Regions from separate parts of the Cobetia sp. MMG027 genome, predicted to be linked through region 3. Evidence: predicted binding sites of a transcription regulator. Region 3 holds the regulator's gene; each other region holds the start of a gene.
The links. Region 3 encodes sigma-54, which starts transcription at its own class of promoters, with help from an activator protein. Its sites were predicted from a motif close to TGGCACNNNNNTTGCTNT; they were not measured.
Positions count from the first base shown of each region.

Region 1: the regulator sigma-54 is predicted to act here: its motif matches at 3,168-3,185, upstream of PJK54_RS12925 (dimethylamine monooxygenase subunit DmmA family protein).
Region 2: the regulator sigma-54 is predicted to act here: its motif matches at 1,661-1,678, upstream of urtA (urea ABC transporter substrate-binding protein).

Region 1 is NZ_JAQJIO010000008.1:196,418-206,940, reverse strand. It holds gene PJK54_RS12940 (class II glutamine amidotransferase) at 1-541, shown strand, start outside; gene PJK54_RS12935 (protein glxC) at 541-1,227, shown strand; gene PJK54_RS12930 (FMN-binding glutamate synthase family protein) at 1,242-2,582, shown strand; gene PJK54_RS12925 (dimethylamine monooxygenase subunit DmmA family protein) at 3,270-3,956, shown strand; gene PJK54_RS12920 (PDR/VanB family oxidoreductase) at 3,941-4,885, shown strand; gene PJK54_RS12915 (heme-dependent oxidative N-demethylase family protein) at 4,925-5,980, shown strand; gene amt (ammonium transporter) at 6,141-7,487, shown strand; gene PJK54_RS12905 (IclR family transcriptional regulator) at 7,700-8,542, opposite strand; gene PJK54_RS12900 (hypothetical protein) at 8,684-9,385, opposite strand; gene PJK54_RS12895 (2Fe-2S iron-sulfur cluster-binding protein) at 9,387-10,523, opposite strand, start outside.
Region 2 is NZ_JAQJIO010000014.1:49,756-60,278, reverse strand. It holds partial or broken gene PJK54_RS16960 (BapA/Bap/LapF family prefix-like domain-containing protein) at 1-334, opposite strand, end outside; gene PJK54_RS16955 (helix-turn-helix domain-containing protein) at 943-1,374, shown strand; gene urtA (urea ABC transporter substrate-binding protein) at 1,747-3,021, shown strand; gene urtB (urea ABC transporter permease subunit UrtB) at 3,156-4,808, shown strand; gene urtC (urea ABC transporter permease subunit UrtC) at 4,812-5,981, shown strand; gene urtD (urea ABC transporter ATP-binding protein UrtD) at 5,978-6,805, shown strand; gene urtE (urea ABC transporter ATP-binding subunit UrtE) at 6,898-7,650, shown strand; gene PJK54_RS16925 (urease accessory protein UreD) at 7,662-8,558, shown strand; gene ureA (urease subunit gamma) at 8,601-8,903, shown strand; gene PJK54_RS16915 (urease subunit beta) at 8,915-9,244, shown strand; gene ureC (urease subunit alpha) at 9,347-10,523, shown strand, end outside.
Region 3 is NZ_JAQJIO010000005.1:123,481-134,003, forward strand. It holds gene PJK54_RS08010 (PTS sugar transporter subunit IIA) at 1-360, opposite strand, end outside; gene hpf (ribosome hibernation-promoting factor, HPF/YfiA family) at 370-678, opposite strand; gene PJK54_RS08020 (RNA polymerase factor sigma-54) at 1,278-2,726, opposite strand; gene lptB (LPS export ABC transporter ATP-binding protein) at 3,099-3,839, opposite strand; gene lptA (lipopolysaccharide transport periplasmic protein LptA) at 3,842-4,420, opposite strand; gene lptC (LPS export ABC transporter periplasmic protein LptC) at 4,519-5,202, opposite strand; gene PJK54_RS08040 (KdsC family phosphatase) at 5,202-5,771, opposite strand; gene PJK54_RS08045 (KpsF/GutQ family sugar-phosphate isomerase) at 5,898-6,866, opposite strand; gene PJK54_RS08050 (calcium/sodium antiporter) at 7,092-8,036, opposite strand; gene PJK54_RS08055 (ABC transporter ATP-binding protein) at 8,320-9,252, shown strand; gene mlaE (lipid asymmetry maintenance ABC transporter permease subunit MlaE) at 9,249-10,052, shown strand; gene mlaD (outer membrane lipid asymmetry maintenance protein MlaD) at 10,049-10,513, shown strand.

The sequences.
Region 1 (10,523 bases), on a different contig from region 3:
GCCGGCCCATATCGCCAGCCTCTATGGCCTCAAGGGCATGCAGGGCAGCCACATCATCGGCCATACCCGCATGGCGACCGAAAGCGCCGTGACCCTGCAGGGCAGCCACCCGTTCTCCACCGGGCGTGACCTGTGCCTGGTCCACAACGGCTCGCTGTCCAACCACAACTGGCTGCGCACCAAGCTCAAGCGTGAAGGCATCAGCTTCGAGACCGACAACGATTCCGAAGTCGCCGCCGGCTACCTGACCTGGCGTCTGGAGCAGGGCGACAGTCTGGAAGCCGCAATCACCGGCGCCCTGAAGGACCTTGATGGCTTCTTCACCTTCACCATTGGCACGCGTGATGGCTTCGCCGTGGTACGTGATCCGATCGCCTGCAAGCCTGCCGTGATCGCCGAGACCGATGACTACGTGGCCATGGCCTCGGAATACCGCGCCCTGGCCAGTCTGCCGGGCATCAAGGATGCCCGCGTGTGGGAGCCGGAACCCGGCCGCCTGTATCTGTGGGAAAAAGACACCGCCCGTTCGGAGGCCGCGTAATGATGAAGACTCACGATCTGGCCGTTGATGGGCTGCGCGAATTGAACCAGGCCCTGCACGATGCCGATACCCTGAAGGACGCGCGCGAGTGGCGAGTGGTCAACTCCGACGGCGCCCACAACATCGCCTGCGGTATCAATGATGACATCAGTGTCGATATCGATGGCCACGCGGGCTACTACTGCGCGGGCATGAATCAGAAGGCCAGCATCACCATCCACGGCAATACCGGGGTGGGGGTGGCGGAAAACATGATGTCCGGCTGCGTGCGGGTCAAGGGCGATGCTTCCCAGTCCGCGGGCGCGACCGCCCACGGCGGCCTGCTGATCATCGAAGGCAACGCCTCGGCGCGCTGCGGCATCTCGATGAAGGGCGTCGATATCGTCGTCAAGGGCAACATCGGGGCCATGAGTGCCTTCATGGGCCAGGCGGGACGCATGGTGGTCTGCGGCGACGCCGGTGAAGGCCTCGGCGATTCGCTCTATGAAGCGCGACTCTACGTGAAGGGCACGGTCGCATCGCTGGGCGCGGACTGCATCGCCAAGGACATGCGTGCCGAGCACCTGGAAGAACTGGCGGAGTTGCTGGCGAGTGCCGGAATCGATGAAGACCCGGCCAGCTTCACGCGTTATGGATCTGCGCGTCAGCTCTATCACTTCAAGGTCGACAACGCCTCAGCCTACTGATCAGGATGCCCAACATGACTGACGAAACTCAAACACAGCCTTACAACCCGGCACTGCGGGAATCCGCCACCTTCGGCCGCGATGTCATTCACGAGATCCAGCGCGCGGCGGAGACGGGAATCTACGATATCCGTGGCTGGGGCGCCAAGCGCAAGGTGCCGCATTTCGACGACCTGCTGTTCCTCGGCGCCAGCATGTCGCGCTACCCGCTGGAAGGCTATCGCGAGAAGTGCGAGACCGAAGTCGTGCTCGGCACGCGTCATGCCAAGAAGCCGGTGGTCATCAGCACGCCGGTCACCATCGCCGGCATGAGCTTCGGGGCCCTGTCCGCCCAGGCCAAGGAAGCCCTGGGGCGTGGCGCCTCGGAAATCGGCACCTCCACCACTACCGGCGATGGCGGTATGACCCCGGAAGAGCGCGGCCAGTCCTCGCGCCTTGTCTATCAGTACCTGCCGTCGCGCTACGGCATGAACCCGGACGACCTGCGCAAGGCCGATGCGATTGAAGTCGTGCTCGGGCAGGGCGCCAAGCCCGGCGGTGGCGGCATGCTGCTGGGGCAGAAGATTTCCGAGCGGGTCGCGGGCATGCGTACGCTGCCACAGGGCATCGACCAGCGCAGCGCCTGTCGCCACCCGGATTGGACCGGCCCGGATGACCTGGCGATCAAGATTGCCGAGCTGCGCGAGATCACCGACTGGCAGGTGCCGATCTACGTCAAGATCGGCGCGACCCGCACCTACTACGACGTCAAGCTGGCGGTGAAGGCGGGCGCGGATGTCATCGTGCTGGATGGCATGCAGGGCGGCACCGCCGCCACCCAGGATGTCTTCATCGAGCATGTCGGCATTCCGACCATGGCCGCCATCCCCCAGGCCACTCAGGCACTGCAGGAAATGGGCCTGCATCGTGAAGTGCAGCTGATCGTCTCCGGCGGGATTCGCAACGGCGCCGATGTCGCCAAGGCGATCGCGCTGGGTGCCGACGCCGTGGCCATCGGTACCGCCGCCTTGATCGCGCTGGGCGACAACCATCCGCGTTACGCCGAGGAGTATCAGAAGCTGGGGTCCGCCGCCGGTTTCTATGACGATTTCCAGGATGGCAAGTGTCCGGCCGGTATCTCCACCCAGGACCCGGAGCTGAGCCAGCGACTGGACCCGGTCGCGGCCGGCAAGCGTCTGGCCAACTACCTGCGCGTGCTGACGCTGGAAGCCCAGACCCTGGCACGTGCCTGTGGCAAGTCACACCTGCATCATCTGGAGCCGGAAGATCTGGTCGCCCTGAATGTGGAAGCCGCGGCCATGGCCCGGGTGCCGTTGGCGGGCACCAACTGGGTGCCGGGCCAGGGCGGTTACTGATGGCACGATCTCTATCGTGCGTGTGCCATTGCGCATGAGAGCGATCGTGCATGGCTGCCATTGCGCATGATTGTCATGGCAAAGCTGCGAAGCCTTTTGTCAGCAAGATCGCCGCAATGTTGTCCAGGCAAAATGTCGCAATGACAAGAACTCTGCTCCGGTTGATGTAGAAAAATATGACCTGACGATATTGAGTTATCAAAGCGCCTCACCCTTCGGTGAGGCGCTTTCTTTGGTGGTGAGTACAATCAAGGAAAAAGGCCAATATCATGCAAGCGAAAGTGCATCAGAATGCTGACGGTGGAGAAGCGCGTAGTGTCGTGTCGATTGTGAGATCGTGATTCTCCCAAGATAAAGTTTTTCCATTCTTTCAGCATCTTGAAGACATTAAATGAGAAATATGTCAGGCGTAGCGATTGGCTTATGAGGTGAGGTTGGGTCAGGGCAATAATGGTGAATGCAAGCCGATATTCATGAGCTTTGTGTTCTGTTTTGGTGCGTGAATACCTCTATTGATTGTTCATATGTGAAATGGGGTTTTCAGACGATTTTGCCGGGCATGCGGGGTAATGATTTTGCCATCAATGGCACGAAATATGCTCAAGAAATTGAGTGGTAGTCGGATGCACGTCATCGTCAAGACGGCGGCATTACAACAAGGACAATTTCTCAGAGCAGGGTCGTGTCATGAAAAGCCCGCAATCATCCTCTGTCACTGCCGGGATTCGAAGTCGGCAACACTATCCACGCATCGAGGCGCTGCCCGATGCCCAACGGTATCTGGTGGCATGCCAGTCTCCCGAGAGCCTGCCAGGCACTGGAGAGGCGGCGGGCAACGCCCGTCAGCAACTGCAGATGCATTGTCAGCTGATCAGTACGCTGCTGGGGCAGCTCGGTAGCCGCGAGGTGGGAGGCGCCGTGCAATCCGCTCCGGCAACAGAGGCGTTGCCCACGGGGCCCGCCGACAGCGCCCGCCTGCATCGCTGGTACGACGTCGATGACCGCCCGAAGGCCTGCGACGCACTGGTCGGCGCCATCAGCGAGATCGGTGTCGCGGGGTGTCTGGTCATCATCGGCAGTGAGCATTTCGTGTGGCAGGTCGCCAATCTGGCTCAGCAGCAGGGACTGTTGCTGGATGACATGGTGATGCTGCCGGTGGCTGCCCTGGGGCGGCATGTGTTCTGCGTGCACTGCCAGCAGGTCAGTGAGCACGTCATTCACTCGCCGTCAGCCTGTGATGGCTGCGGCCTGATGCTGGAAGTGCGTGATCATTTTTCCAAGCGTCTCGGCGCCTACATGGGCGTGCGAATCGATGCGGAAGCGCCGGGAGAGATTCCCCCACAGGAGGAGGTGGCACCATGTCTCGCTTCATGAAGGCGCGGGTCGCCGCGGTCGATCAGCTCAGCAGCAGCGTGCGCCGTCTCACTCTGGTGCCTGCCGATGAGGCCTCACCCTTCACGCCGTTCTCGCCGGGCAGTCATGTGGTGCTGGGCATTCCAGGAGAAGGGCGGGTGTGTCGCAACGCCTATTCATTGATCAGCCCGCCGGATGATCCCTCGCAGTACTGCATCGCGGTGCGTCGTCAGCCGGTCTCGCGTGGGGGCTCCGAAGCCATCCATTCCCGCGTCAAGGTCGGGGACGAGCTGGAACTCAGCCCGCCGGCCAACCTCTTTCTGCCGCACTGGCAGGCGCGCCATCACCTGATGCTGGCAGGCGGCATCGGCATCACGCCGTTTCTCTCTTACCTGCCGGAGCTGGAGAGTCGTGGCGCCAGCTGGGAGCTGCACCTGCGCAGCCAGGACCTCGACGTCGCCCGCTTCCCGGAGGCCGCGCCCTATCTGGCGAGTGGCAACATCACCCAGCACCGTCTCGAGCGTCCGAATCTGAAGGCCTTGCTGGCGCGTCAGCCCGCCGGCACGCACGTCTATCTCTGTGGCCCGCAGGCCATGATCGATGCCGTGAAGGACGCGGCGTGCGAGCTGCACTGGAGTCTCGCGCGCATCCATCACGAGGTCTTTGCCGCCCCGGAGCCGGGGACTCCCTTCATGGCCGTGGCGCGTGGCAGCGGCGTGGAAGTGGCGGTCGGTGCCCAGGAATCCCTGCTGGAAGCACTGGAGCGCAGCGGTATCGAGGTGACGAGCCTGTGTCGCGGCGGGGTCTGCGGACAGTGTCGGGTCGAGATGCTGGAGGGAGAGGCGGAACACCGTGACGCCTTCCTCGATGAACAGGAGCGGGCCAGTCAGCGCTGCGTGATGCCCTGCGTTTCCCGGGCACGCAGCCAGCGGCTGGTGCTGGATCTCTGAAACCGTCTTTCGCGAGATGGACCCCCAAGGAGCAGGAACATGCAATTTTCCCCGCGAGATGACCAGGCGTTCCATGGTCAGTTCACCTTCAAGAATTCTGACTACGCCATCCAGCGTTTTCCCTTCCCGTTCCCGGAAGATGAGTACCGTTACTCGGTCAATATCGAGCCGCATGTCTTGCCGGGCAAGCCGGGCTCCATCACCGAGCACATGCTGGATATCGATGAGCACTACCTGAGCGAGATCGCCGAGCGTGAGCGGGTGCTGGCCAAGGACCCCAGACGCTGCCTGGTGATGCCACACATGCAGCCGGCAGCCTGGGACTTTCTCGAATTCGTGATGACGCACTACGCCCGGGACTATCCGCAGGCCTTCAGTTTCGAGCGCGACGGCGATGACTGCGTGTGGCGCAACCATCTGCTGGGGCTGGAGCAGGCCTTTTGCATGGGTGATGACACCAGCCTGCCACTGCCGCCACTGGACTATATCGGCCGTCAGATGCAGGGCGATATCGCGCTGCTCGACCAGCGCGACGGTGACCTCTTCATGGACGCCGGCATGATCACCTGTCCGGCGGACTGGTCACTGGCCTTCGATGCCGGCATGAGCTTCAAGCAGTGGCATGGTCCGGTGCCGCTGGCGCATGAGATGGGCGTGTTCGATCGCGCGCTCAAATACCTGTGCGCCATCCAGGTCGGCGGGCCGGTGCGACGCCTCAACTGGACCATGACCATCCATCCGCGCATGGACAGCTCCCCGGAGACCTATGCCGAGTGGGGCAGTGATCGCACCACCATCACCGCCGAAAACGCCGGTCGTGATGTGCATCTACGCGTCGAGCTGCAGACGCTGGTGCGCATGCCGCGCAGTCATGCGCTGTTCTTCGGTATCCGCACCTATCTGATCAGCCTCGAGGACCTGTGTACCAACCCGGTCTGGCAGACGCGTCTGCTGAAGGTGCTGCATACGCTGCCGCCGGAGCTGATCGACTACAAGGGACTGACGCGCTATCTGCCCAGCGTGCTCGAGTGGCTGGAAGCCCGCGAGGCAAGCGTTGCGGCCAAGGCCGAAGCGACAGCGCAGGCAGCGGTCTAGGCCACGCTCTCGGCAAGCTGCTTCTGGCAGACAGCTCCTGATAAAGAGATCTTGATAAAGAGCTCTCGGCCAACCGCTCTCGGCGCCGAGGGCGTGATAGGGAATGGATCGCAAGCCACTGACCACAGCGCTTGCGGATAACAACAAAGGGGAAACGCTGGTGAATATCGATGTGCTGCAACTCAGCTACGCGCTGGATACGTTCTACTTCCTGATGTGTACCGCGCTGGTCATGTTCATGGCCTGCGGCTTCGCGATGCTGGAATCCGGGCTGGTGCGCTCCAAGAATACCGTCGAGATCCTGACCAAGAATGCGCTGCTCTACGGCATCGCCTGTCTGGTGTTCCTAGTGGTGGGCTACAATGTGATGTATCCCGGTGACAACGCCATCAGCAGCGTGATTCCGGGGCTGTCGTTCATGCTCGGCGCTGACAATACCCTCAGCGACATCAGTGTTGGCGAAGGGGCGGCCTATTACTCCACCATGGCGGACTTCATCTTCCAGGCGGTGTTTGCCGCCGCGACCATGTCCATCGTCTCGGGGGCCGTGGCGGAACGCATGCGCCTGTGGCCGTTTCTGATCTTCGCGGTGGTGATGGTCGCGGTCATCTATCCGGTGGAAGGCTACTGGAAGTGGGGTGGCGGTTTCCTGGATGCGATGGGCTATCAGGACTTCGCAGGCTCGGTGGTCGTGCACATGGCGGGCGCGGCGGCGGCATTGGCGGCGGTGCTGCTGGTCGGTCCGCGCAAGGGGCGCTACGGCGTGGACGGCAAGGTACGTGCCATTCCGGGCGCCAATCTGCCGATCGCCATGCTGGGCATGTTCATCCTGTGGATGGGCTGGTTCGGCTTCAATGGCGGCTCGATGCTCAAGATCGCCAGTCTCGATGATGCCAACAGCGTGGCGCGTATCTTCGTCAACACCAATGCCGCGGCCTCGGCAGGGATGGTGGCCGCGGCGCTGCTGTCACGTGCCATGTTCGGCAAGACCGACATGACGATGGTGATGAACGGTGCCCTGGCCGGTCTGGTCTCGATCACCGCCGAGCCGTTGCTGCCGTCTGCCGTCCTTGCGGTGCTGGTCGGTGCGGTAGGCGGCATCATCGTGGTGCTGTCGGTGGTGGGACTGGACCGTCTCAAGATCGATGACCCGGTCGGTGCCATCTCCGTACACGGCTCCGCCGGCCTGTGGGGCATCATGGCAGTGCTGTTCTCCAATCCGGACGCCGCGTTCGGTACCCAGATCCTGGGCACGCTGATCATCTTCGCCTGGATGTTCGGCGCAAGCTTGGTGGCGCTGCTGGTGATCAAGAAGGTCTGTGGTGGTCTGCGTGTCAGCGAGGAAGAGGAACTGGAAGGCATGGACATGCACGAATGTGGCATGGGGGCCTACCCGGAGTTCGTCAACATGTCCTCCCCGTCACAGGGAGAAGGCACTGCGTCCGGGCATGCCGGCAAGGCGAGCGCTGCAGTCCCGGCTGCGGTGCTCAAGGGGGCGGCGCGTTGAGCCTGCCCCCCCCAAGTGCTGGAGTCTCAGAGTTTGATGTGATGAGCCCCGCCAGCATGTGATACGAGAAGGCCCGCCAATTGGCGGGCCTTCTCGTGTTCCAGGGGCAGCGTAAGGGGAAAGGGTGGGCAAGGGATAGGGAAAGGAGGGGGAAACAAGAGGGATGATGGACGTCCCGGGAGAACAAGCAGCGACCAGACGGAAACTGCCTGTCAGCGGCGGTGCAGGCCACCCAGCTCATGATTGATATGGCGGGCGCAGTCCATCAACGCGCCGCGCAACAGCAGGCGCCGGCGCTCGTCGGCCATCATCGCATCGGGGCCCGAGATATTGATGGCGCCCACCAGATGACCGGTATGGTCATAAAGCCCCGTGGCGATGGCGGTGGCGTAGTCGGAACGACTTTCCACCCATCCCTGGCGGCGAGCCTCCTCGATGGCATCCTTCAAGGCCGGCAGGTTCTGGGGCGCCGGCGGTGGGTAGTCATCCAGACGGATCTGACGATAGAGCTGCTGCAGTTCATCCTCGCCCAGCACCGTGAGCAGGATGCGCCCCATGGCGCTGACATGACACGGCAGACGGGAGCCGATGGGGATGTTGACCGACATGCGCTGTGCGGCGAAGGCGCGGTAGAGATAGATGGCATCCGTGCCCTCACGCACGCTCAGGTGACATGACATGGTGGTCTGGTCGCGCAGGGTGTCCAGGTGGGGTGCCACTACCTCGACCAGGTCACGACTGGCCAGATAGCTGAAGCCCAGCGAGATGACCTGTGGCCCCAGTTCATAGGTGTTGCGAGCGATCTTCTTGAGATAGCCCATGTCGGTGAGGGTGATGACGATACGATAGATGGCCGAATTGGTGGTGCCCAGTTCCTCGGCGAAGTCATTGGTGGTCAGCACCTTGCGCCTGCTGCTGAACATCTCGAGGATTCTCAGCCCGCGAAACAGCGCCGGCACGGTGTAATCATTCTCGCGAGCAGGCGCGGTCGAGAGCGATGGGTCATCGGTCACGACCTCCTGCCCGGAAGGGAGCGAGGCGTGGGAATCGGGCATACCTGGTTCCTTTTGCTGCGTATGGCGAGCCGTAGGTGAAACGCAGTCTCCCCGTCGCTGCCTGGAACTCAGACGACGACGGGGAGCGGGTGACAACGTGAGAGGCATGCGCGAGCGGATGCCAAGGTTGCGTCGCAATCGCTAGCCGTGATGATGGGCCAGCAGGGCAGCGGCTGTCACGGTCTGCCCCGAGTATTCGTGCATGGCATCGAGCATGACGCCCCACTGATAGTGGCTGGAGGCGATGTCGAACAGCAGGTGGAAGCAGGGGCACTGATGGCTTCCCACGTTGACGATGATCGCGTTGGTGCGTGCCACTGACGTCTGGGCGACGCTCCCGGGCGGGAAGGTCTCACTGCGCAGGTCCACCCCGCACAGCTTGGCCATCAGCGACGGTACGCTGCTGCCACTCAGGCTGAACCAGGCGTGGGAATCCCGCCGTGGGAGGGAATGCACGCGCCTGCCCCGGGCCAGTGCGTCATCCGCCTGCGCGATGAGCGGCAGGTCGGCCACGCCCGCATCGGGAGTGATGGCCGGCGTCAGTTGCAGAAACTCGCCCACTGACAGCCTGACCAGCCAGCTGCCATCCGTCTGGAGCCTTGCCGTATTGGGCGTATCCGGTACCGTGAAGCCCAGCGCGCCCAGCCAGTCGGCGGCCTCGCGGCCGCGAACGCCTGCGCGTCCCAGGGCGCTCATGTCGGCGAGTGCGCAGTGGCTGAGAACGGTTGCCGTCACCGAATCACTTGATGCGTCGGTTGTCGACGCGCCAGTGAGGCTTACCGGCAGTGCACAGCGCGCCAACGCCGTGGCGCCATCCAGATGGTCCGTCATTGATGTCGTCATTTCACAGCTCCTGGCGGGCAGACTTGGGATCAAAGAAGGGCAGTGCCACGACCTCGGCCTGGACCAGTACGTCGCCCTGGGTGCGGATGGTGATCTTGCTGCCGGGCGTACTGCTGTCGATTCCAGCGTAGGCCAGGCCGATGATGGCACCCAGCGTCGCGCTGTATTCACACGAGGTCACGTTGCCGGTGATGTCGCCACCGGGCTTGGCGGCGTCGGCGCTCTGCTTCCCGCCGCTGAGCACCAGCTGACCTTCCAGCGGTTGCGGGCTGTCCTTGGGCAGCATGAAGCCGACCAGCTTGCGGGTCTGGGGCTGGGCGGCAAGAATCTCGATCGCACGACGGCCGACACAGAAGGGCTTCTTGTGGCTGACTGCCCACTCAAGGCCGATCTCGCCGGGATGGCTCATGCCATCGGTATCCTGCCCGATGATGATGTGACCTTTTTCGAGACGCAGCAGACGCTGGGCCTCGACACCGAAGGGGCGGATGTCGGCCTGCTCGCCTGCCAGCATCAGCAGGTCCCACAGCGCTTCGCCGAAACGGCTCGGCACGTGGATCTCGTAGCCCAGTTCACCGACGAAGCCGACCCGCAGCAGGCGGGCGGGAATCCTGCCCTGCGTGCCCAGCAATTCGGTCTCGAGATGGCCGGTGCGCAGCTCCAGATAGGGGAAGGCCTGGGGGCTCAGGTCGATGTCGCGGCACACCTTGCTCAGCACCTCGCGGGCCTTGGGCCCGGCCAGATTGACGGCGCAGTAAGCGGCGGTGACGTTGGTGATATCGACATCGAGTCGCCACTGGGCATTCCACTTCAGCATCTGCTGGTAGACCCGGTCCACGCCGCTGGTGGTGGCGGTGACATAGAAGTGTTCCTCACCGAGGCGGCACGAGACGCCATCGTCGATGATCACGCCTTGCTCGTTGGCCATGGTGGCGTAGCGCGTGCGACCCACCGGCTGCTTGAGGAAGGCGAAGGTGTAGAGGCGGTTGAGCAGCTCGGCGGCATCCGGCCCGCGCAGCTCGATGCCACCGAGGGTCGAGACATCGATCAGGCCCACGCCGTTGTGCACGGCCAGCGCCTCGGTCTGCATGGCGTCATTGCGCTGCTCGGGGCGGCCATAGAAGGCCGGGCGCGCCCA
Region 2 (10,523 bases), on a different contig from region 3:
TGTTTTCTACTGGTATGGCTTCGTAGGGGATATTGCCGGGAGACGTGCCGGCCATGTCGATGCGGTAGATATCGCCAGCGAAGTCATCATCCTGAAGATACAGGTGGCTTTCTTCCTGTGGATCGATATAGAAGCCGTCCAGGGTAATGACTTCACCATTCTGCAGTGTCAGGACAAGGTCATCACCCGAGCGAGACAGACCTGCGATTTCGTCGGGTGATATATCCAATGACACATCGGATGCTTCGTTGAGTCTGACTTCACGCACTTGACGAAGAACAGTGTCCTGTAAGGACAGACCGCTGTGTCCTGCGACCTTGGCATTGACCGGCATAGATGATTCTCCCTTGCAGTTTTTCTTTTTGATTCCTTTGTTAGGGGGGATCTTAAATATTGATCTGCGTCAAATCTACTGAGGGTTATCGCAGTTATTGCACAAAGCTATAGGGTGAGGATCATTTGTTCAGGAGCGATTGTTTATCTATCGTTTAATGAGTAGTAGGTTTTATTTTTCTATTGCCTCGTGTTTGTAATGTTGAGAATCTCGTGTCGCAAAATGTCGCGATAATGTATATATTTTTTCATAATGTATCTTTTTGGTAACTGGTTTTGTCTTTTGTGTTTCCTTCATTCGATTTTTGATGAATTGGCTAGTGATCATTTTTGGCCAAAAGCATGAGATGCGTAGTACTTGAAGATTAATCTTGCTGCCCTACAGTTAAACGATAATAAAACGTTTTACAGATATTTACACCTTGTATAGCCTGTGGCTGGTGCCTGTTGGGTATTATCCATGTCCAACTGTTCCGTCGAGGTGGCGACACAGTGAAGAGGAAAGACAGAGGTTTATGGGTTAGTAGAATCCAAAAATAGATACTGTTCTGCCATATGGTGATAGGTGGTAAATGGCATGAGTCTTATGCTGAAAGGAGAATTTCATCAATGCTGAGTCAGTATGAAAGAACTTGTCTTGAGGCGTTCAGGAATACCCATAGAGGTAAGCAGAAGGCATTGAGAGCCACGGCACTTCTACTTGTGGATGAGGGCATCAGTGCCAAGGTGGTGGCAATTCGATTGGGGGTGACAAAAGAATCGATTGTCAATTGGATTGATAGGTGGAAAGTGACTCGGTGGACGATGTTGGAGGACAGGCCCAGACCTGGTCGTCCTCCAAAATTCTCTGCAGTAGATAGAGCTGCGATAAAGCATCTGCTTGAGAGATACTCAGGAGATCTCTGCAAGGTGCAGTTCTACTTCGAGGTTGAGCATGGTAAATCCATCAGCCTGGTGACATTGCGAAAATACCGAAAGGAAATCCATCAGCGCTTGCCACCTCCTTCAGAAACGTTTCAGGGTAGTCATCCTGAGGGATGAGTCCGAGAAGATCATGGTCTTCTCGGGCATGCTGCCACTGTCTGAGAAGCCTGTTACACCTCCTGTTCCCTCTAGTGACCTTCTTGCATAACCATTCTAGAGAATGGTCATTCACTCGCCTCGAGTGGCTTTGGTATTCCTTGTTGACTCTGCATTGTCGTGGATCGGCCTATTTTGGTGCGGTGTGCTTGGCGTGCCGCATGATTATGCACTGTACTGGTGCGCTCTTTGCGCGCCCGATTCCTGACACCCTGTTTCCCTCCATCAGTTCGCCCCTGCTTATGACTGGCACATCAATTGCACTACCTCAGTCGGGATAACAAGTACAACAAGATACGAGGGAATGTCGTGAACAAGAAAATTGCTGCCGCAATGCTGTCCGCCTGTGTCGGTTTCTCGCTGGCCAATGTCGCCCAGGCGGAAGAGGGACCGATCAAGGTCGGCATCCTGCATTCACTGTCCGGCACCATGGCGATCAGTGAATCGACACTGAAAGACACCATGTTGATGCTGATCGAGAAGCAGAACGAGAAGGGTGGGTTGCTTGGACGCAAGCTGGAGCCCGTCGTGGTCGATCCGGCCTCCAACTGGCCGCTGTTCGCCGAGAAGGCGCGTGAACTGCTGGCGCAGGACAAGGTTGACGTGATCTTCGGCAACTGGACGTCCGTCTCGCGCAAGTCGGTGCTGCCGGTGGTCGAGGAGCTCAACGGCCTGCTGTTCTATCCGGTGCAGTATGAGGGCGAGGAGTCCTCGGAGAATGTTTTCTATACCGGGGCGGCGCCCAATCAGCAGGCGATTCCGGCAGTGGATTATCTGATGAACGATGTGGGCGTGGAGCGCTGGGTGCTGGCAGGCACGGACTATGTCTATCCGCGTACCACCAACAAGATTCTGGCCGCCTACCTCAAGTCTCACGGTGTGGCCGACGAGGATGTGATGGTCAATTACACGCCCTTCGGTCATTCCAACTGGCAGTCCATCGTCTCGGACATCAAGTCCTTCGGCAGCGCGGGCAAGAAGACCGCCGTGGTGTCCACCATCAACGGCGATGCCAACGTGCCGTTCTATCGTGAGCTGGCCAACCAGGGCATCGATGCCGAGGACATTCCGGTGGTGGCCTTCTCGGTGGGCGAGCAGGAGCTCTCGGGCATCGATACCGCACCGTTGGTCGGGCATCTCGCGGCCTGGAACTACTTCATGAGCGTGGACAGCGACACCAACTACGACTTCATCGATGAGTGGATCGCCTACACCGGCAAGGAAGATGCGGTCACCAATGACCCGATGGAAGCCCACTACATCGGCTTCAACATGTGGATGGAAGCCGCTCGCAAGGCGGGCAGTGTCGAGGTCGATGCGGTCAAGGACGCCATCATCGGCGTATCCGTCCCCAACCTGACCGGCGGCTACGCCACCATGATGCCCAACCATCACATCACCAAACCGGTGCTGATCGGCGAGATCCAGGACAACGGCCAGTTCTCCGTCGTCTGGCAGACCCCCTCCACCGTGGCAGGCGATGCCTGGTCGGACTATCTGGAAGGTTCCAAGGACCTGATCAGTGACTGGCGCAAACCGATGGAGTGCGGCAACTACAACGTCGTGACCCATTCCTGTGGGGCTCAACAGAACGTCGCCACGCAATGAGGCGTAGCACGTTCTGAGAGTGAGGCGGCGCGCATGTGAACCTGCGTGCCGCCTCGCTGAGTGTCGGCTCCGAGGTCGCGACGCCCTCGGAGACTGATGACGCCTTCGCGCGTTCACCATGGATGGCCTTCTTGATGTCTATCTCCGTTGCAATGATGTTCCGCTGGTGCTGGCAGAGGATGCTGCTGATCTGTCTTCTGTCCTTCCCCCTGTTTGCCGCTGCCCAGTCCGAATCCGCGACTGGGCAGTCAGCGCGTCTGTCTGACAGCGCTGCCCAGACCTTGCTGACCCGACTTGCCGAGGCGCGCAATCCCGCCAAGCCCACCGTGATCGATGAGATCGCCGTGAGCGGCGATGAGCGCGCGCGTGGCTGGCTGGAAGCCTTCTCCTCAAGCAAGCTGGCTCGCCTCAAGAGCGGCGAGCGTTTCCTGATCATCGACAACAATCGCGGCCGCGAATGGGCCGTTTCCGACGCCCTGTCCGGCGACTCCGCCGGCAAGGTCTCGCGACGTGAACTCGAGACACTGCGCAGCAACAACTCGCTGCGCGGTCACATCGATGGCGTGCTGTCGATGATCGACCTGTCGTCCCCGGAGGCCGAGGTCCGGCTCACGGCGGCGCGCGGCCTGCGCGGCAGTGTCGATGAGACCATGGCCGAGCGGCTGCCGAGCCTGATCGAGCAGGAAGCCGATGCTGATATCCGCGCCACCCTGGCGGAGGCGCTCGCCATCCAGCAGCTGGAAGCCGATGGCGACCCTGCGGCGCTGGAGACGCTGTCCGGCAGCCTGAATGCCGCCGCGATCGCCGCCATCAATGGTGCCGCGGCCAGTGATGACCCGCAGCTGGCCAAGGCCGCCCGGGTAGCACTGGCCGGTATCGAGCAGAAGCTCAAGCTCAACAGCGGGCTCGAGACGCTCTACTTCGGCCTCTCGCTGGGCTCGGTACTGGTGCTGGCTGCCATCGGGCTTGCCATCACCTTCGGTGTCATGGGCGTGATCAACATGGCGCATGGCGAACTGATCATGCTGGGCGCCTACACCACCTGGGGCATGCAGCAGCTGCTGCCCGGGCAGCCGGGACTGGCACTGCTGCTTTCCATTCCCGCAGGCTTTCTGGTCGCGGCGGCGGTGGGCGTCATCATCGAGCGCAGCGTCATCCAGCACCTCAAGGGGCGTCCGCTGGAGACCTTGCTGGCCACCTTCGGCATCAGCCTGATCCTGCAGCAGCTGGTGCGTACCACCATCTCACCCCTGAATCGCATCGTGGTCACGCCGGAGTGGATGAGCGGCTCGCTGATGATCAATGAGGCGCTGTCATTGACGCTCAATCGCCTCTACATCATCGGCTTCGCGCTGTTCGTGTTCGCCGGGCTAATGCTGATCATGCGCCGCACCCGTCTCGGGCTCGAGGTGCGGGCGGTGACCCAAAACCGTGCCATGGCGCGCTCGATGGGCATCAAGGCGACGCGTGTCGACATCATGACCTTCGCACTCGGCTCCGGCGTTGCCGGCCTTGCCGGTGTCGCGCTCTCGCAGATCACCAACGTCGGGCCGAACCTGGGCCAGAACTACATTATCGACTCCTTCATGGTGGTGGTGTTCGGCGGGGTCGGCAATCTGTGGGGCACGCTGGTGGCCGGCATGTCGCTGGGACTGCTCAATCAGTTCCTCGAGCCCTGGGCGGGTGCGGTCCTCGCCAAGATCGTGGTGCTGGTGTTCATCATCCTGTTCATTCAAAAGCGCCCGCGGGGACTCTTCCCGCAGAAGGGCCGCGCCGCGGAGGGTTGATCCATGCCTGATTCACGTTCCTGGCTGGCGCGCCCCTTCACGGAGCGCTCCACCCAGATATTCCTGGCAGTCCTGACACTGTCGGTACTCGCGGTCACGCTGCTGCATGTGCTGCTGCCCGAGAGTAATCCGCTGCATGTCAGCACCTTCACCGTCACCTTGCTGGGCAAGTACCTGTGCTATGCGCTGCTGGCGGTGGCGGTGGATCTCGTCTGGGGCTACCTGGGCATCCTCAGCCTGGGCCACGGCGCCTTCTTCGCGCTGGGCGGTTACGCCATGGGCATGTACCTGATGCGCCAGGTGGGCGACCGCGGCGTGTATGGCAATCCGGAACTGCCGGACTTCATGGTCTTCCTCAACTGGCAGGAGCTGCCGTGGTTCTGGCAGGGCTTTGACATGCCGGCCTTCGCCTTCCTGATGGTGCTGCTGGCACCGGGGCTGCTGGCGCTGGTGTTCGGCTTCCTGGCTTTCCGCTCCCGCGTCACCGGTGTCTATCTCTCCATCATTACCCAGGCGCTGACCTTCGCCTTGATGCTGGCGTTCTTCCGCAACGAGATGGGCTTTGGCGGCAACAACGGCCTGACTGACTTCAAGGACATGCTGGGCTTCGATCTGCGCACGGATGCCATGCGCGTCGCGCTGTTCATCGCCAGTGGTGTGGCGCTGGGACTCGGTTATCTGCTGTGTCGCGGCATCGTCGGCTCCAAGCTCGGGCGCGTGAGCATCGCCTGTCGCGACGCCGAGGCACGCACGCGCTTTCTGGGCTATCGCGTCGAACGTGTCCAGCTGTTCATCTTCGTGGTCTCAGCGATGCTGGCCGGAGTGGCGGGAGCGCTGTATGTGCCGCAGGTCGGCATCATCAATCCCGGCGAGTTCTCGCCGCTGTTCTCCATCGAGGTGGTGGTGTGGGTGGCGCTCGGCGGCCGCGCGACGCTCTACGGCGCCGTGCTGGGCGCGCTGATCGTCAATTACGCCAAGACGGTGTTCACCGGCATCATGCCGGACGCCTGGCTGTTCGCTCTCGGCGGTCTGTTCGTGCTGGTCACCGTGCTGTTGCCCAAGGGCATCGCCGGCCTGTTCGCCCAGCGTGGCTGGGGTAGGCGCTCGTCGTCCAGGGCGAAGATTGATCCGACGAACGCGACTCGTCCCACCGAGCAGGAGGCCACTGCATGAGCCTGTTGAAAGAGATGGCCACGCGGGATCGCGTGTTCGACTTCCTGACCCCACGCGTCTCGCCGGTGGATGTGACCCACGGGCCGATCCTCTATCTGGAGGATGTCAGTGTCAGCTTCGATGGCTTCAAGGCGATCAACGACCTCAATCTGACCATCGACGATGGCGAGCTGCGCTGCATCATCGGCCCCAACGGCGCGGGCAAGACCACGATGATGGACATCATCACCGGCAAGACGCGCCCCGACAGTGGCTCGGTGTGGTTCGGCAGCCGACACGATCTGCTGCACATGAGTGAGCCCGAGATCGCCACCCTGGGCATCGGTCGCAAGTTCCAGAAGCCCACCGTCTTCGAGGCGCTCAGCGTGTTCGAGAATCTCGAACTCGCGATGGCCACCGACAAGCGCATCTTCCCGACCCTGACCGCGCGCATGACCGGCGAGACTCGGGATCGGATCGAGGAAGTGCTGCAGACGATTCATCTCAAGGATTGGCATGCGCGCGAGGCGGGCATCCTGTCCCACGGCCAGAAGCAGTGGCTGGAGATCGGCATGCTGTTGATGCAGAAACCGCGTCTGCTGCTGGTCGATGAGCCGGTGGCCGGCATGACCGAGCAGGAGATGGAACGCACCGCGGAGCTGCTGACCAGCCTGGCGGGACGCCAGTCGGTGGTGGTGGTCGAGCATGACATGGGCTTCGTGCGCTCCATCGCGCGCAAGGTCACGGTGCTGCATCAGGGCTCGGTACTGGCGGAAGGCAGCATGGATGAGGTATCGAGCGACCCCAAGGTCGTCGAGGTCTACCTGGGAGAGAGTGACGGATGACGCAAGCGCAGATGACCGATACCCCGATGTCCCCCGCATCGCCGACCCGTGACGCGGAGACGAATGATGCGGCGACGAATGACGTGGCGCCGCTGCTGAGCATCGAGTCGCTCAATCAGTTCTACGGCGAGAGTCATACGCTGTGGGATCTCACGCTGGAGATTCCCGCCGGCCAATGCACCTGCGTGATGGGCCGCAACGGTGTCGGCAAGACCACCTTGATGAAATGCATCATGGGCGAGGAGAGTGTCCGTGACGGCAAGCTCCTGTACCGCGCCGAGGGCGAGGGCGGTAGTGGTGAGAACATCAGTGGCGATGCCAGTGGCCACGAGCCCCTTGATCTGACACGCCGCAAGCTCGAGGAGCGTGCCCGCCTGGGCGTCGGCTATGTCCCCCAGGGGCGTCAGATCTTCCCGATGATGACGGTGGAAGAGAACCTGCGCACCGGGCTGGCCGTACGTCGTGATGGACTGCGCCAGATTCCCGAGCGCATCTATGAGTTGTTTCCCGTGCTCAAGGAGATGCGTCACCGGCGCGGGGGCGACCTGTCCGGCGGCCAGCAGCAACAGCTCGCCATCGGCCGCGCGCTGGTGATCGAGCCGCGGCTGCTGATCCTCGATGAGCCCGGCGAAGGCATCCAGCCCAATATCGTCGCCCAGATAGGCGAGGTCATTCGGCGCCTGATCAAGGAAGACGGCCTGACGGTGCTGCTGGTCGAGCAGAAGCTGCCCTTCGCGCGCAAGTACGCCGATCGCTTCGTGATCATGGATCGCGGCCGGCGGGTGGCCGAAGGCGAGATCGCGGCGCTGTCCGATGAACTGATCAAGCAGCACCTGACCGTATGACCATCCAGCGCATGATTTCCGCAGACGGCGCGACGGATGTCGCGTCCGGCCATCGCTTCGATGATCAGCGTCAGTGGCAGGCCTCGCTGGCGCTGCGCTTCGAGACCGACACCCGCGATGGCGCAGGCCCCATCACGCGTCTGACGCGTCGTCGCCACCACGGCCCGCTGCGCGTGCAGCGCCCCTTCTACCCTGAGGGCCGCCACGGCTGCTGCCATGTCTATCTGCTGCACCCTCCCGGCGGGCTGGTCAGTGGTGATGCGCTGCATATCACGGCAGAGGTCGAGCAGGGCGCGCAGGTGCTGTTGACCACGCCGGCGGCGGCCAAGCTCTACAAGGCGGATCGCAATGGCGTGGCCTGGGGCCAGCATACGCACCTCAAGGTCGCCGACGGCGCCACCCTGGAATGGCTGCCTCAGGAAACGCTGGCCTTCAATGGCTCGCGCGGCGAGCAGACCACCACTCTCGAGCTTGAGGGCAATGCTCGCTGTCTGGGCTGGGAAGTGCTGGCACTCGGCCGGCCCGTCGGTGAGCTGCCCTTCGTCAGCGGCCATCTGGAACAACGCTTCCGCCTGACGCGTGACGGCAAGCCAGTGTGGATCGAGCGCCAGTCGCTGGACCCGCTGCATCCGCGCTTCACGGGGCGCTGGGGACAGGGCGGCTGCAGTGTCCAGGCCACGCTGTGGGCGGTCGGGCTTGCAGATGAGGCGGCGGCCATCGAGGCCCTGCGCGAGGCGATGCCTGCCTCTCCGCGATGGGCGGTGACACGCCGCGAGGGCGTGCTGCTGCTGCGCTATCTCGGCCATGAACGCAACGAGGCCTGGGCACTGTGCCAGCAGGCATGGCAGATCCTGCGCCCGATGATGACGGGGCTTGAGGCACAGGTGCCGCGTATCTGGCTGACCTGACCTCGAGAGCCCCCACGCAATGACAACCACAAGAGCCACGACATGGAACTGACGCCAAGAGACAAGGACAAGCTGTTGCTGTTTACCGCAGCGCTGCTGGCCGAGCGCCGCAAGGCCAAGGGCCTCAAGCTCAACTATCCGGAATCCATCGCGTTGATCAGCGCCGAGATTCTGGAAGGCGCACGCGAAGGATTGAGTGTGGCTGAGCTGATGGGGCGCGGGGCAGAGGTGCTGACCCGTGATGACGTGATGGAAGGCATCGCCGAGATGATTCCCGAGGTGCAGGTCGAGGCGACCTTCCCGGATGGCACCAAGCTGGTGACCGTTCACAACCCCATCGTGTGAGGTGAGCAATGATGATTCCCGGTGAATATCAGGTGGCGGACGGCGAGATCTCTCTCTGCGAGGACCGCCTGCGCACCACGCTCTCGGTCGGCAATCGCGGCGACCGACCGATCCAGATCGGCTCGCACTATCACTTTGCCGAGGCCAATCCGGCGTTGGTGTTCGATCGCGAGGCCGCCCTCGGACAGCGCCTGGACATCGCCGCCGGAACGGCGATTCGCTTCGAGCCCGGGCAGACGCGTGACGTCACGCTGATTCCCTTCGCCGGCAGTCGCCACATCTATGGCTTCCGTGGCGAGGTGATGGGACAGCTCAAGGATGACGGCAGTGTCGAGCGCTGAGCGAGTGACAACCTTTCCGTCAAGGCGTCAGGCAATGGCGCCGACAGGCATTTACCTTGGAGCTCATTCAGAGACTGCGGCTCAGGGATCAAGAGGCAACCCATGAAGATAACGCGACAGGCCTATGCCGACATGTACGGCCCGACCACCGGTGACCGCGTACGTCTGGGCGACACGGCACTGTGGATCGAGGTGGAAAAGGACTTCACCCACTATGGCGAAGAGGTGAAGTTCGGCGGTGGCAAGGTGATTCGCGATGGCATGGGCCAGAGCCAGCGCGCTGATGAGAGCGTGATGGATACCGTGATCACCAATGCGCTGATTCTGGACTGGTGGGGCATCGTCAAGGCGGATGTCGGTCTCAAGGCCGGGCGCATCGCGGCCATCGGCAAGGCCGGCAATCCCGACACCCAGCCTGACGTGGATATCGTGATCGGCCCGGGCACCGAGATCATCGCCGGCGAGGGCAAGATCCTGACTGCCGGCGGTGTCGACCCGCATATCCACTTCATCTGCCCCCAGCAGGTGGAAGAGGCGCTGATGAGCGGCATCACCACCATGCTCGGCGGTGGGACGGGGCCGGCCACCGGCACCAATGCCACCACCTGTACGCCGGGGCCCTGGCATATCGGCAAGATGCTGCAGGCGGTGGACAGCCTGCCGATGAACATCGGCTTTCTCGGCAAGGGCAATGCCTCGTTGCCCGAGGGGCTGGAGCAGCAGATAGAGGCCGGCGTGATCGGCCTCAAGCTGCATGAGGACTGGGGCACATCGCCGGCCTCCATCGACAACTGTCTGACAGTCGCCGATGCCTACGACGTGCAGGTGGCGATCCATACCGACACCCTGAATGAATCAGGCTTCGTCGAGGATACGCTGGCGGCCTTCAAGGACCGTTGCATCCACACCTTCCACACCGAAGGCGCCGGGGGCGGCCATGCGCCGGACATCATCACCGCGTGTTCGCGGCCCAACGTGCTGCCGTCCTCCACCAACCCGACGCGTCCCTACACCGTAAACACGGTGGATGAGCATCTCGACATGCTGATGGTCTGCCACCACCTGGACCCGAGCATCCCCGAGGATGTGGCCTTCGCCGATTCGCGCATTCGCCGCGAGACCATCGCCGCCGAGGACATCCTGCATGATCTGGGTGTCATCTCGATGATGTCCTCGGATTCCCAGGCGATGGGCCGTGTGGGCGAGGTGATCTGCCGCACCTGGCAGACCGCGCACAAGATGCGCGAGCAGCGCGGCCTGCTGGCGGAGGATGCCGAGC
Region 3 (10,523 bases):
CACCTGGCCGAGCAGAGTGAGATGGGTGTCATCTGCCTCCTCGGGGACCAGCAGCACGAACAGCAGATCGATGGGTTCGCCATCGATGGCGTCAAAGTCGATGGGGTCACCGAGCTTCATGAACGCCGCGATGGGGGTCTTGCAGTGTGGACTGCGTGCATGTGGCACGGCCACGCCGTGGCCGATGCCCGTCGAACCCAGTCTCTCGCGCCCGATCAGGCGCGAGAAGACTTCCTGGCTGTCCAGGCTGGGAATGTTCTGAGCAATGAAGGTGCTGAAGAATTCCAGCACCCGCTTCTTGCTCCCCCCGGGGACGCCGTAGAGCGTGCGCTCGGGGGGAAGGATCTGATCAAGTGTCATGGCAGAAGGTCAACGGGTCCCGGTGCCCTGAGAGCGAGCCTGGGACTTTTCCTTGTGTTTGACCAGCTGGCGGTCCAGCTTGTCGGCGAGCGCGTCGATGGCAGCGTACATGTTGGGGTCTTCTGCCAGGGCATGGAGGTCGGCGCCAGCGGCGTGCAGGGTGCAGGCAGCCTGTTGGCGTTCCTTCTCGATCGACAGTGTCACCTGAACATTGGTGATGTTGTCGTAATGCCGTTCGAGGCGAGCGAGCTTCTCGTTGACATAATCGCGGAGAGGATCGGTGAGTTCCACATGATGCCCGGTGATATTCACTTGCATGGACACGCTCCTTTATCCAGCGGGTTGCCTTTGAATTGTAACCCTTTTTGACTGCGAGCAAACCCTGATTGAACGCGCGGCCACTTTCTGACTCCGGCCATGGTCTCGTGGCGATCATCTGCTGGCGAGAGCGGCGGTGCCGGTGTACCGAGCGTCTACCCCGACAATGCCCAAGCTTTGAACAAAGATCAACGCTGCGCTGCATCGTGGGGCAAGGCTTGTCTTCAACCCAGCGAGGGATATCAGCAGGTTCTTCATGAGCATCGCCTCGCATCACGGACGGAATGGGGCTCGAGAAACCGGCCGTTTGTGGCCAATGTCAGCATTTACGTCGACGTTCGTGTGGCAGGAGTCGGTGGCGACCCCTGGCTATCTGTCCGTGGGATGTGAGGGAAAAAGAAAGCACTCTGGAGAAAAGTGGCTGGAAAAATAGGCAATTGGGGGCGTGAAGTCACTCACGCAGTCGCAAGGACAGGCATTGCCAACCGGTATTCAGACGACCGATTGGCAGATGATGTCAGGATGGCAGGTGCAAGGGGGCGAGCTTCAGCGCTCCGACGTGTGGAGCCCGCTGGCTTGCGGGTATCCGTTGTCGAGACTCACGCCAAGCGCTTGCGCTCGCTGGAGGAGGGGATGCCCATGGCCTCGCGATACTTGGCGACCGTCCGGCGCGCTACCTCGATGCCATCACTGGCCAGCAGATCCACCAGGCGTGAGTCGGACAATGGCTTGCGCGCCGGTTCTTCCGAGATCAGCTTGCGAATGCGCGCACGGATCGCGGTGCTGGAGTGCGCGTCACCGTTGCCGCTGCCACCCACCTGACTCGAGAAGAAGAACTTGAGTTCGAACACGCCTCTCGGGGTGTGGATATATTTCTGGGTGGTCACCCGCGAGATGGTGGATTCGTGCATCTCGACCACTTCCGCGATGTTGGCGAGGATCAGCGGCTTCATGCCTTCTTCCCCCTGCTCGAGGAAGTCGATCTGGCGCGCCATGATCTCGCGGCCCACCTTGAGCAGGGTGTCATTGCGTGAGGACAGGCTCTTCATCAGCCAGCGGGCTTCCTGAAGATTGTCCTTGAGGAAGGTGTTGTCCGCGGACTTGTCGGCCCGCTTGATGAGGGCGGCATATTCCGGCTGGATACGCAGCTTGGGCAGCGCTTCCGGGTTGAGCTCGACCTGCCAGCCGTGACGCGTATGACGGACCAGCAGGTCCGGGATGACGTAATCACTGGCAGGCTCGCCCCAGGCGGACGCCGGGCGCGGGTCGAGCGCCCGTACCAGACGAATGACGTGATCCAGCTCATCATCATCCAGGCTCAGGCGACGCTTGAGCAGCTTGCGATCGTCATTGCCCAGTGCCTCGAGGAATTGCCGCACCAGACGGCGGGCCTGGGCCAGCAGCGGCAGATCGTCCGGCAGCAGGGCCAGCTGAAGCAGCAGGCATTCGCGCAGGTCTCGAGCGAACACACCGGTGGGATCGAACTGCTGAAGGCGCAGCAGGACCTGCTCGAGTTCCGACGCCTTGAGGCCGGGCAGTCCCTGACCTCGCAGGCCATCGACCAGTTCGTCCAGGCTCATGCTCAGGTAGCCGGCCCCATCCACCGCATCGATCAGACTCTCCGCCATCTGGCGTTCACGCGCATCGAGGTCCGTCATCGCCAGCTGCCAGCGCAGATGGTCCTGCAGGCTTTCGACACTGGTGTTGCGATCGAAGTCCGGCCCGTCCTCGCTCGAGCTTCCGCTGCCGGAACTGGTCAGGCTGCCTGCGTGGTCCTGGTAGAGGTCCGACCAGTCACTGTCGAGAGGGTATTCTTCAGGAATCTCGCTGTTGGTCTCGGAGGTGGAGATCTCGCTCTTGTCCTGTGTCTCCGCGACATCCAGCGACTCGTATTCCTCGTCAAGCTCCAGCATGGGGTTTGACTCGAGCGCCTGCTGTATCTCCTGACGCAGGTCCAGCGTCGACAACTGCAGCAGCTGGATCGCTTGCTGAAGTTGCGGGGTCATGGTCAGGGAAGTGCCGAGTCGAAGCTGCAAGGTGGGTTTCATGGGGTCTGTCATTCACGGCAAAGGAACGTGCATCTACGCTATACCGTGGGTCGGGGCACTGACAAGGGGCAGTCGAGAATATTCAAGCAACTTGCATGCCATGTTGCCACCAAGGTGGTATGGACGTCATGCATTCGAGTGAGGTGTGGCAGAGCAGGAGGGTTCACGGGGAGATCACGCAAGCGCATGTCGAGGCGCTTGCGTGAGGGGGCGGGGAACGAGGCCCCGACAATGAAGCAGGAAGTGGCGGGTGCTGGTGGGTGCTGGTGAGAGCAGAAGAGGTCGGACGGCTCTCGTCAGGCTGACGGCTCTCACCAGGCTGACGGCTCTCACCAGGCTGACGGCTCTCACCAGGCTGACGGCACTCTCGGGCTAGAGCTTGAACTCATGACCCAGGTAGACATCACGCACCTGCTGGTTGGCGAGGATGGTGTCGGCGTCGCCATGCGCGATGATCTGGCCATCGCCCACGATGTAGGCGGTATCGCAGATGTCGAGTGTCTCGCGCACGTTGTGATCGGTGATCAGCACCCCGATGCCGCGGTCACGCAGCTGGCGCACGATGCTCTTGATCTCGCCCACCGAGATGGGGTCCACGCCGGCAAACGGCTCATCGAGCAGCACGAAGTCCGGCTCGGTGGCCAGTGCGCGAGCGATCTCCACGCGGCGGCGCTCCCCGCCGGAAAGGCTCATGCCGGCACTGTCACGAATATGCGTGATGCTGAACTCGTTGAGCAGCTCCTCCAGGCGTGCCTTGCGTCCGTTGCGATCCAGGTCCTTGCGCGTCTCGAGGATCGCCATGATGTTGTCGGATACCGAGAGCTTGCGGAAGATCGAGGCTTCCTGGGGCAGATAGCCGATGCCGGCGCGAGCCCGCTGATGCATGGCGGCGCCGGACAGGTCGTGGTCATCGATGGTCACGCTACCGGCATCCGAGCGCACGAGGCCGACGATCATGTAGAACGAGGTCGTCTTGCCGGCCCCGTTGGGGCCCAGCAGGCCTACGATGTCACCCTGGCGGATTTCCAGCGAGATGTCCTTGACGACCTTGCGACCCTTGTAGGCCTTGGCCAGATGACGAGCGCTGAGGGTACGTGGGCTGGCAGCAGTCATGCTCATTGGTCCTTGCTGGCATTGGCGCCACGTGGCGTCAGGGTCATGTGGACGCGTGACCCCTCGGAGGATGAGGCATCGGTGCCATTGCTGGCATTGACCTGGCGCTTGTCCAGGAAGTATTCCACGTAGCCGCCTTCGAAGGTGTCGTCGCCTTTCTCCAGACGGGCATCGCCGACCAGTTCCACCCGGCGCTCCAGCGCGTGGTAGCGAATGGTATTCGCCCAGCCCTTGACCAGTCGCTCGTCGGTATCGGGTTTCTGCTCCATGTAGGCGCGCTGGCCGGTGGCCTTGACCAGGGAGATCTCGCCGCTGTCGGCGCGACTGATGTCAACGCGCGCGGCATCCAGCTTCATGCTGCCCTGGCGCATTTCCACGCGACCGGTATAGGTGGCCGTGCCGGCCTTGTCATCCAGTGACAGTGAGTCGGCGGCAATGTTGATCGGCTGGTTGGCATCGCTGTCCAGCGCCAGTGCGGTCGGGGAAAGCGTCGTCATGCCAAGTGCCAGGCCAAGGGCCATGACACCGGGTCTGAGTGTCTGGCGCCAGACCGTCAAGGGCGTGAGAGTCGTTGAAGTCATGGAGTGCTCCTTGGCAGAACTGGTAAGGCTTCACGATCACTCAGGCCATCGTGAAGCGGAAATCGGAGAGAGAGGATTCGGCGCATGCAGGGGTGCGCTCACTGATCCTTGGCCGGCGCGGCATCGAAGGTGCTGGAGACGCGGCCATCATCGTCACGGGTGGTGTCATTGCCGGTGTCGAGAGTCTCGGCTTCCCGGGCGGCATCGCTCTTGCCCTTGCCGGGTTGCAGGGTACTGCGGACGCGGCCTTCCAGCTGGGCGGAATCCTGAGAGAGGTCAGCGCTGAAGCGGTCACTCTCGACGCGTTGACCATTCTGGGTGATCACCACCGGCACGTCACTCCAGGCACGGTTCTGCTCACGACTGTAATGCAGCACGTCGGTGTCCAGTGTCCAGGCATCCGAAGGCTGGCGTAGTCTGGCATTGCCCTCGAGGGTGAAGGTGTCGCCGCCGGCGCTCAACACGCCACTGTCACCCGTGGCGTACCAGCGACGGTCTTCGCTGTCGTTGGTCCGGATCTTCGGTGCCTGCGCACGTGTCACGTCATCGCCTGGCGTGTGTTCGATGTGCGGGGAGGTCATCGACTGGATCGACACTCCCCGCGCATCGAAGCGCGTCATGTCAGCCCCGTCGAGATAGTAATCCGGCTCATCACTGCTGGCGTCGACATCCACTGTCGATTCCAGACTGTTGCGCTGCTCGATCAGGGCCATGACGCCGCCGACCAGCAGGAGCAGCAGCATCAGCCACAGGCGCGGAGAGGGACGGGGAAGACGTGGCATCAGGCGCGCGACTCCTGCAGATAGGTATCCAGCACCGAGGCCCAGTGGCCCTGTGCCTTGAGCAGCAGATCACAGATCTCGCGCACGGCACCATCACCGCCCTGACGAGTGGTCACCCAGTTGGCTTCACTCATCACATAGGGCATGGCGTTGGGAACGCTGACCCCCAGACCGACGCGACGGATGGCTTCGCGATCCGGCAGGTCATCTCCGCAGTAGGCCACGTCATCCAGCGCGATATCGTGCTCGCGACACAGGTTGGTCAGCGCGACCAGCTTGTCCTCGCGGCCCTGAATGACGTCCTGGATACCCAGCTCCTTGGCGCGACGTTCCACCATCGGCGAGCTGCGACCCGTGATCAAGGCGACCCGGATACCGCTGCGCAGGATCAGCTTGAGGCCGTGGCCATCCTGGACGTGGAAGCTCTTGGTTTCCACGCCATTGGCATCGTAGTGCAGCCGGTTGTCCGTCAGCACGCCGTCCACATCCAGCGCTAGCAGGCGCACGCGACGTGAGCGGTCGATGATGTCCTGGGGATAGTCCTCCGCCAGGGAAGTGATGTCATTCATGGTCTTTCTCCTCGCATTCCGTGCATGCGTGACGCATTCCTGTAGGCGACGACCGCCAACGGTTGCGTGCTGCCCTCGCCAGACTCACGGGACTGTCGTGCAGAGACAGCAATCCCGCGGGGGAGTTCAGATCACGCCGCTGGCCAGCAGGCCGTGCATGTGGATGGCGCCGATCGGGTGCTCATCCTCGTCACAGACTACCAGAACGCTGATGCGGTTTTCTTCCATGATGCGCACCGCCTCGGCGGCCAGCATGCTTGAGCGGATGGTCTTGCCACCGCGCGTCATGACGTCATCGACCTTGAGCGCACGCAGATCGCCGTGCTGGTCCAGGGTGCGGCGCAGATCCCCATCGGTATAGACGCCGACCAGATGCTCGTCCTCGTCGATCACGCAGGTGAAACCCATGCCCTGGCGGGTGATCTCGAGCAGCGCATCGCGCAGCGGGCTGCCCAGCGCCACGCGTGGCAGGGCATCGCCTTGATGCATGACGTCCTGGACGCGCAGCAGCAGTCGCCGCCCCAGACTGCCACCGGGATGAGAGAGTGCGAACTCCTCGGCGGTGAAGCCGCGGGCTTCCAGCAGTGCCACGGCCAGCGCATCCCCCATCACTAGTGCGGCGGTCGTGGAGGCCGTCGGTGCCAGGTTCAGCGGACAGGCCTCCTGGGCGACGCTGGTGTCCAGGTGTGCGTCTGCATCACGCGCGAGCGTCGAGCCGGGCTTGCCGGTCATCGAGACCAGCGGCGTCCCCATGCGCTTGAGCAGTGGCAGCAGGGCGGTGACTTCGGCGGTTTCACCGGAATTGGACAGTGCCAGCACCGTGTCCGACGAGGTGATCATGCCGAGATCCCCATGGCTGGCTTCGCCGGGATGCACGAAGAACGCCGGCGTGCCGGTGCTGGCCAGAGTCGCCGCGATCTTGCTGGCGATATGGCCGGATTTCCCCATGCCGGTGACGATCACCCGGCCCTTGGTCGCCATCATCAGCTGGCAGGCATGATCGAACTCTGCATCCAGTTGGTGCTCCAGTGCCGCGATGGCGGCGCCCTCGATCGCGAAGGTGCGTCGGGCGCTGGCGCGGAAATCCGCCTGCATGGCGGCGTGATCGCGGCCGCTGGAGGGCGAATCATCGGCAGTGGAAGACATGTCGGAGGTGGCGGGCTGGATTCTGGAGGACTTGGTCATGTTCAGATTGTTGCCTGTGTGTGGCCAGGACTCAAGGTGCGTGAGAGAGGCGTCACTCACGCGCTGCAACGCCTCGGGCGTGATGCTGACATGGGGCGGATGGCCTGATCGTTCCGGCCTGTCCGCCTACAGGCGTCAGCGAGTCAGGCTGATGGCAAGCCAGGCCGTGTAGCCGAGGTAGCAGGCCAGCAGCACCAGCCCCGGACCACGGCCGATGCGGCCGCGACGCTGCCAGATGAGCAGGGCGGCCAGCATCAGGGTCAGACCGAGCATCACCGGGTAGTCGCGACTGATGGCGCTGCCATCCACCGGTCCCGGTGCCAGCAGGCCCGGTACCGGCAGGACGGCCAGGATGTTGAAGAGGTTGGAGCCGATGACGTTGCCGATGGCGATGTCGTGATGGCGCTTGAGTGCGCTGGCCACGCTGGCCGCGAGCTCCGGCAGGCTGGTGCCGATGGCGATGACGGTCAGGCCGATGATCAGTTCGGGGACGCCGAGTGCCTGGGCGATATCGGTGGCGCCCCAGACCAGCGCGCGTGAGCTGGCGATCAACACCGCCAGTCCGAAGAGCAGCCAGAAGATGGCGCGTCCGGCGCTCATCTCGGGGACGTCATCCTGACTCTCGGCGTCACTCGGCGAGTCGACCTTGAACAGCCAGACAAGCGTGAACACCAGCAGTGCCAGCAGCAGGATGCCATCCAGACGCTCGAGCCCGCTGTTGGAGAGGGCATAGCCCCCCAGTGCCGTCGCGGCCAGCAGCAGCGGCAGTTCACGGCGCACCAGGCCGAAATGCACCGGGATGGGAGCGATGAGCGCCGTGACGCCCAGCACCAGACCGATGTTGGCGATGTTGGACCCCAGAGCATTGCCGGTGGCGATGTCGGGGGTGCCGTCAAGTGAGGCCATGATCGAGACCACGATCTCCGGCGCTGAAGTGCCGATGGAGACGATGGTCATCCCGATGAGCAGCTTGCTCATGCCAGCTCGCCATGCGGTAGCGGCGGCGCCTTCGACGAAGCGATCGGCGCTCCAGACAAGACCTATCAGGCCAAGGATGACAGCGAGGATGGGATATAGCATCGGAACTCTCGGGGCAGGAGGCAGGGCAGCGGCTTGTCGCCAGTGACCGCGCCATTAAACGCATCCCCCCAAGGCATTGCAAGGCAAGGGATCGCATCTGCGGGATGCGATGGACCCTGCAACGGACTGGTAGTGAGGGGGCGGGTTCGGATACGATGTTCGCTAACTAACTTGATTCCCGAATGACGTGATCCATGAACTCCAAGATTCGGACTCGCGGCACAGTGCCAGGCGACGGATTGCCCATGGCCAGTGTCGTGACTCCCTCACAGCGGATGCTTCTATGACTGAATTACCCGGTCAGGCTGCTACAGCGACCGCTGCGGCCGGCGCTGATGCATCGCCATCCTCTCGCCGTGGCTCCGCTGACATCGACCTCGACGACGCATTGATTCGTGTCGAAGGCCTGCGCTTCACCCGTGGAGAGCGCGAGATCTTCTCCGGGATAGACCTGAAGATTCCGCGTGGCAAGATCACCGCCATCATGGGGCCCTCCGGTACCGGCAAGACGACGCTGCTCAAGCTGATCGGGGGGCAGTTGACCCCGTCCGCCGGGCGTGTGGATATCGCCGGTCACCATGTGCATGCCCTGTCGCGGCGCGAGCTGTTCCGCATGCGGCGTCGCATGGGCATGCTGTTCCAGAGTGGTGCGCTGTTCTCGGATCTCAGCGTGTTCGAGAACGTGGCCTTCCCGTTGCGGGTCCATACCAATCTCCCCGAGGCGATGATCCGCGACATCGTGCTGATCAAGCTCGAGTCCGTCGGGCTGCGTGGGGCGCGTGAACTGATGCCCGCCGAGCTCTCCGGTGGCATGACGCGGCGTGTCGCGCTGGCACGCGCCATCGCACTGGATCCGGACCTGATCATGTACGACGAGCCCTTCGCCGGTCAGGACCCCATCTCGATGGGCGTGCTGGTCAATCTGATCCGCCGCCTCAACGATGCGCTGGGCATGACGGCGGTGGTGGTCTCTCACGATATCAAGGAGACGCTGACCATCGCCGATTACGTCTATGTGATCGCCGATGGCAAGGTCATGGCGCAGGGCACGCCACAAGCCCTGAACGCCGAGGCGGACCCGCGCGTGGCCCAGTTCATCCACGGCAAGCCGGATGGACCGGTGCCGTTCCACTATCCCGCGCCGGATTTCGCCGGCGACATTCTCGATGGCAGAGAAGCGGCCAGTGGCACTTCACAGAGAGGGCAATCAGCATGAGCGGTCTGAATCGTGGCCCGCTGGGGGCCATCACCTCGCTGGGGCGCAGCACCATCGAGGTGATCTCTGCCATCGGACGCGCCGGCATGCTGCTGGCGCAGGCGGGCGTCGGCCTGCCATCCCGTGAGGGGTTCTCCCTCTGGGTGCGTCAGATGCACTTCGTCGGCGTGCTGTCACTGGCGATCGTGCTGGTGTCGGGGTTGTTCATCGGCATGGTGCTGGCCCTGCAGGGCTATACCATTCTGGTCGGGTTCGGTGCTGAGGAGGCGCTTGGCCAGATGGTGTCGCTGTCGCTGCTGCGCGAGCTGGCCCCGGTCGTGGCGGCGCTGCTGTTCGCCGGGCGCGCCGGCTCTGCCCTGACGGCCGAGATCGGCCTGATGAAGGCGACCGAGCAGCTCACCAGCATGGAAATGATCGGCGTGGATCCCCTCAAGCGGATCGTCGCTCCGCGGCTGTGGGCCGGTTTCGTGTCCCTGCCGCTGTTGACCATCGGCTTCAGCGTCGTGGGGATTCTGGGTGGCAAGCTCGTGGGTGTCGATTGGCTCGGCATCTACGAAGGGGCCTACTGGAGCAGCATGCAATCGAATGTCGACTTCGTCGGGGATGTCATGAACGGCGTCGTCAAGTCACTGGTCTTCGGGCTGGTGGTGAGCTGGATCGCTGTCTTCCAGGGGTATGACCTGATCCCGACCTCGGAAGGCATTTCACGCGCGACCACACGTACTGTGGTTTATTCATCGCTGGCGGTGCTGGGACTCGATTTCGTCCTCACAGCCGTCATGTTTGGAGATATTGGATGAAACGTACCCGCATGGTCGAGTTCGGCGTGGGCCTGTTCGTACTTGCCGGTTTTCTGGGCATGGTGTTTCTCGGGCTGCGCGTCAGTGGCGTCACCTTCCAGCAGGCGGATGACACCTTCGTGCTCAATGCCAACTTTTCAGGGATAGGAAGCCTCAAGCCGCGGTCCAAGGTGACCATGGCGGGCGTGGCGATCGGCAGTGTCGAGAAGATCGAGCTGGATCCCAAGTGGTTTGACGCCCGTGTCACGATGAAGCTGGACAGCAGCCTCAAGGGCAAGTTGAGCAAGGACACCACGGCTGCCATCCTGACCTCCGGTCTGCTGGGCGAGCAATATGTCGGCCTGACCACCGGGGGGGATCCGGAAACGCTGGAGGATGGCGACACCATCCGGGATACCCAGTCGGCACTGGTACTGGAAGAGTTGATTCAGCAGTTCGTCTCCAATTTCTCGAAGAGCTGACGCAGGCCTG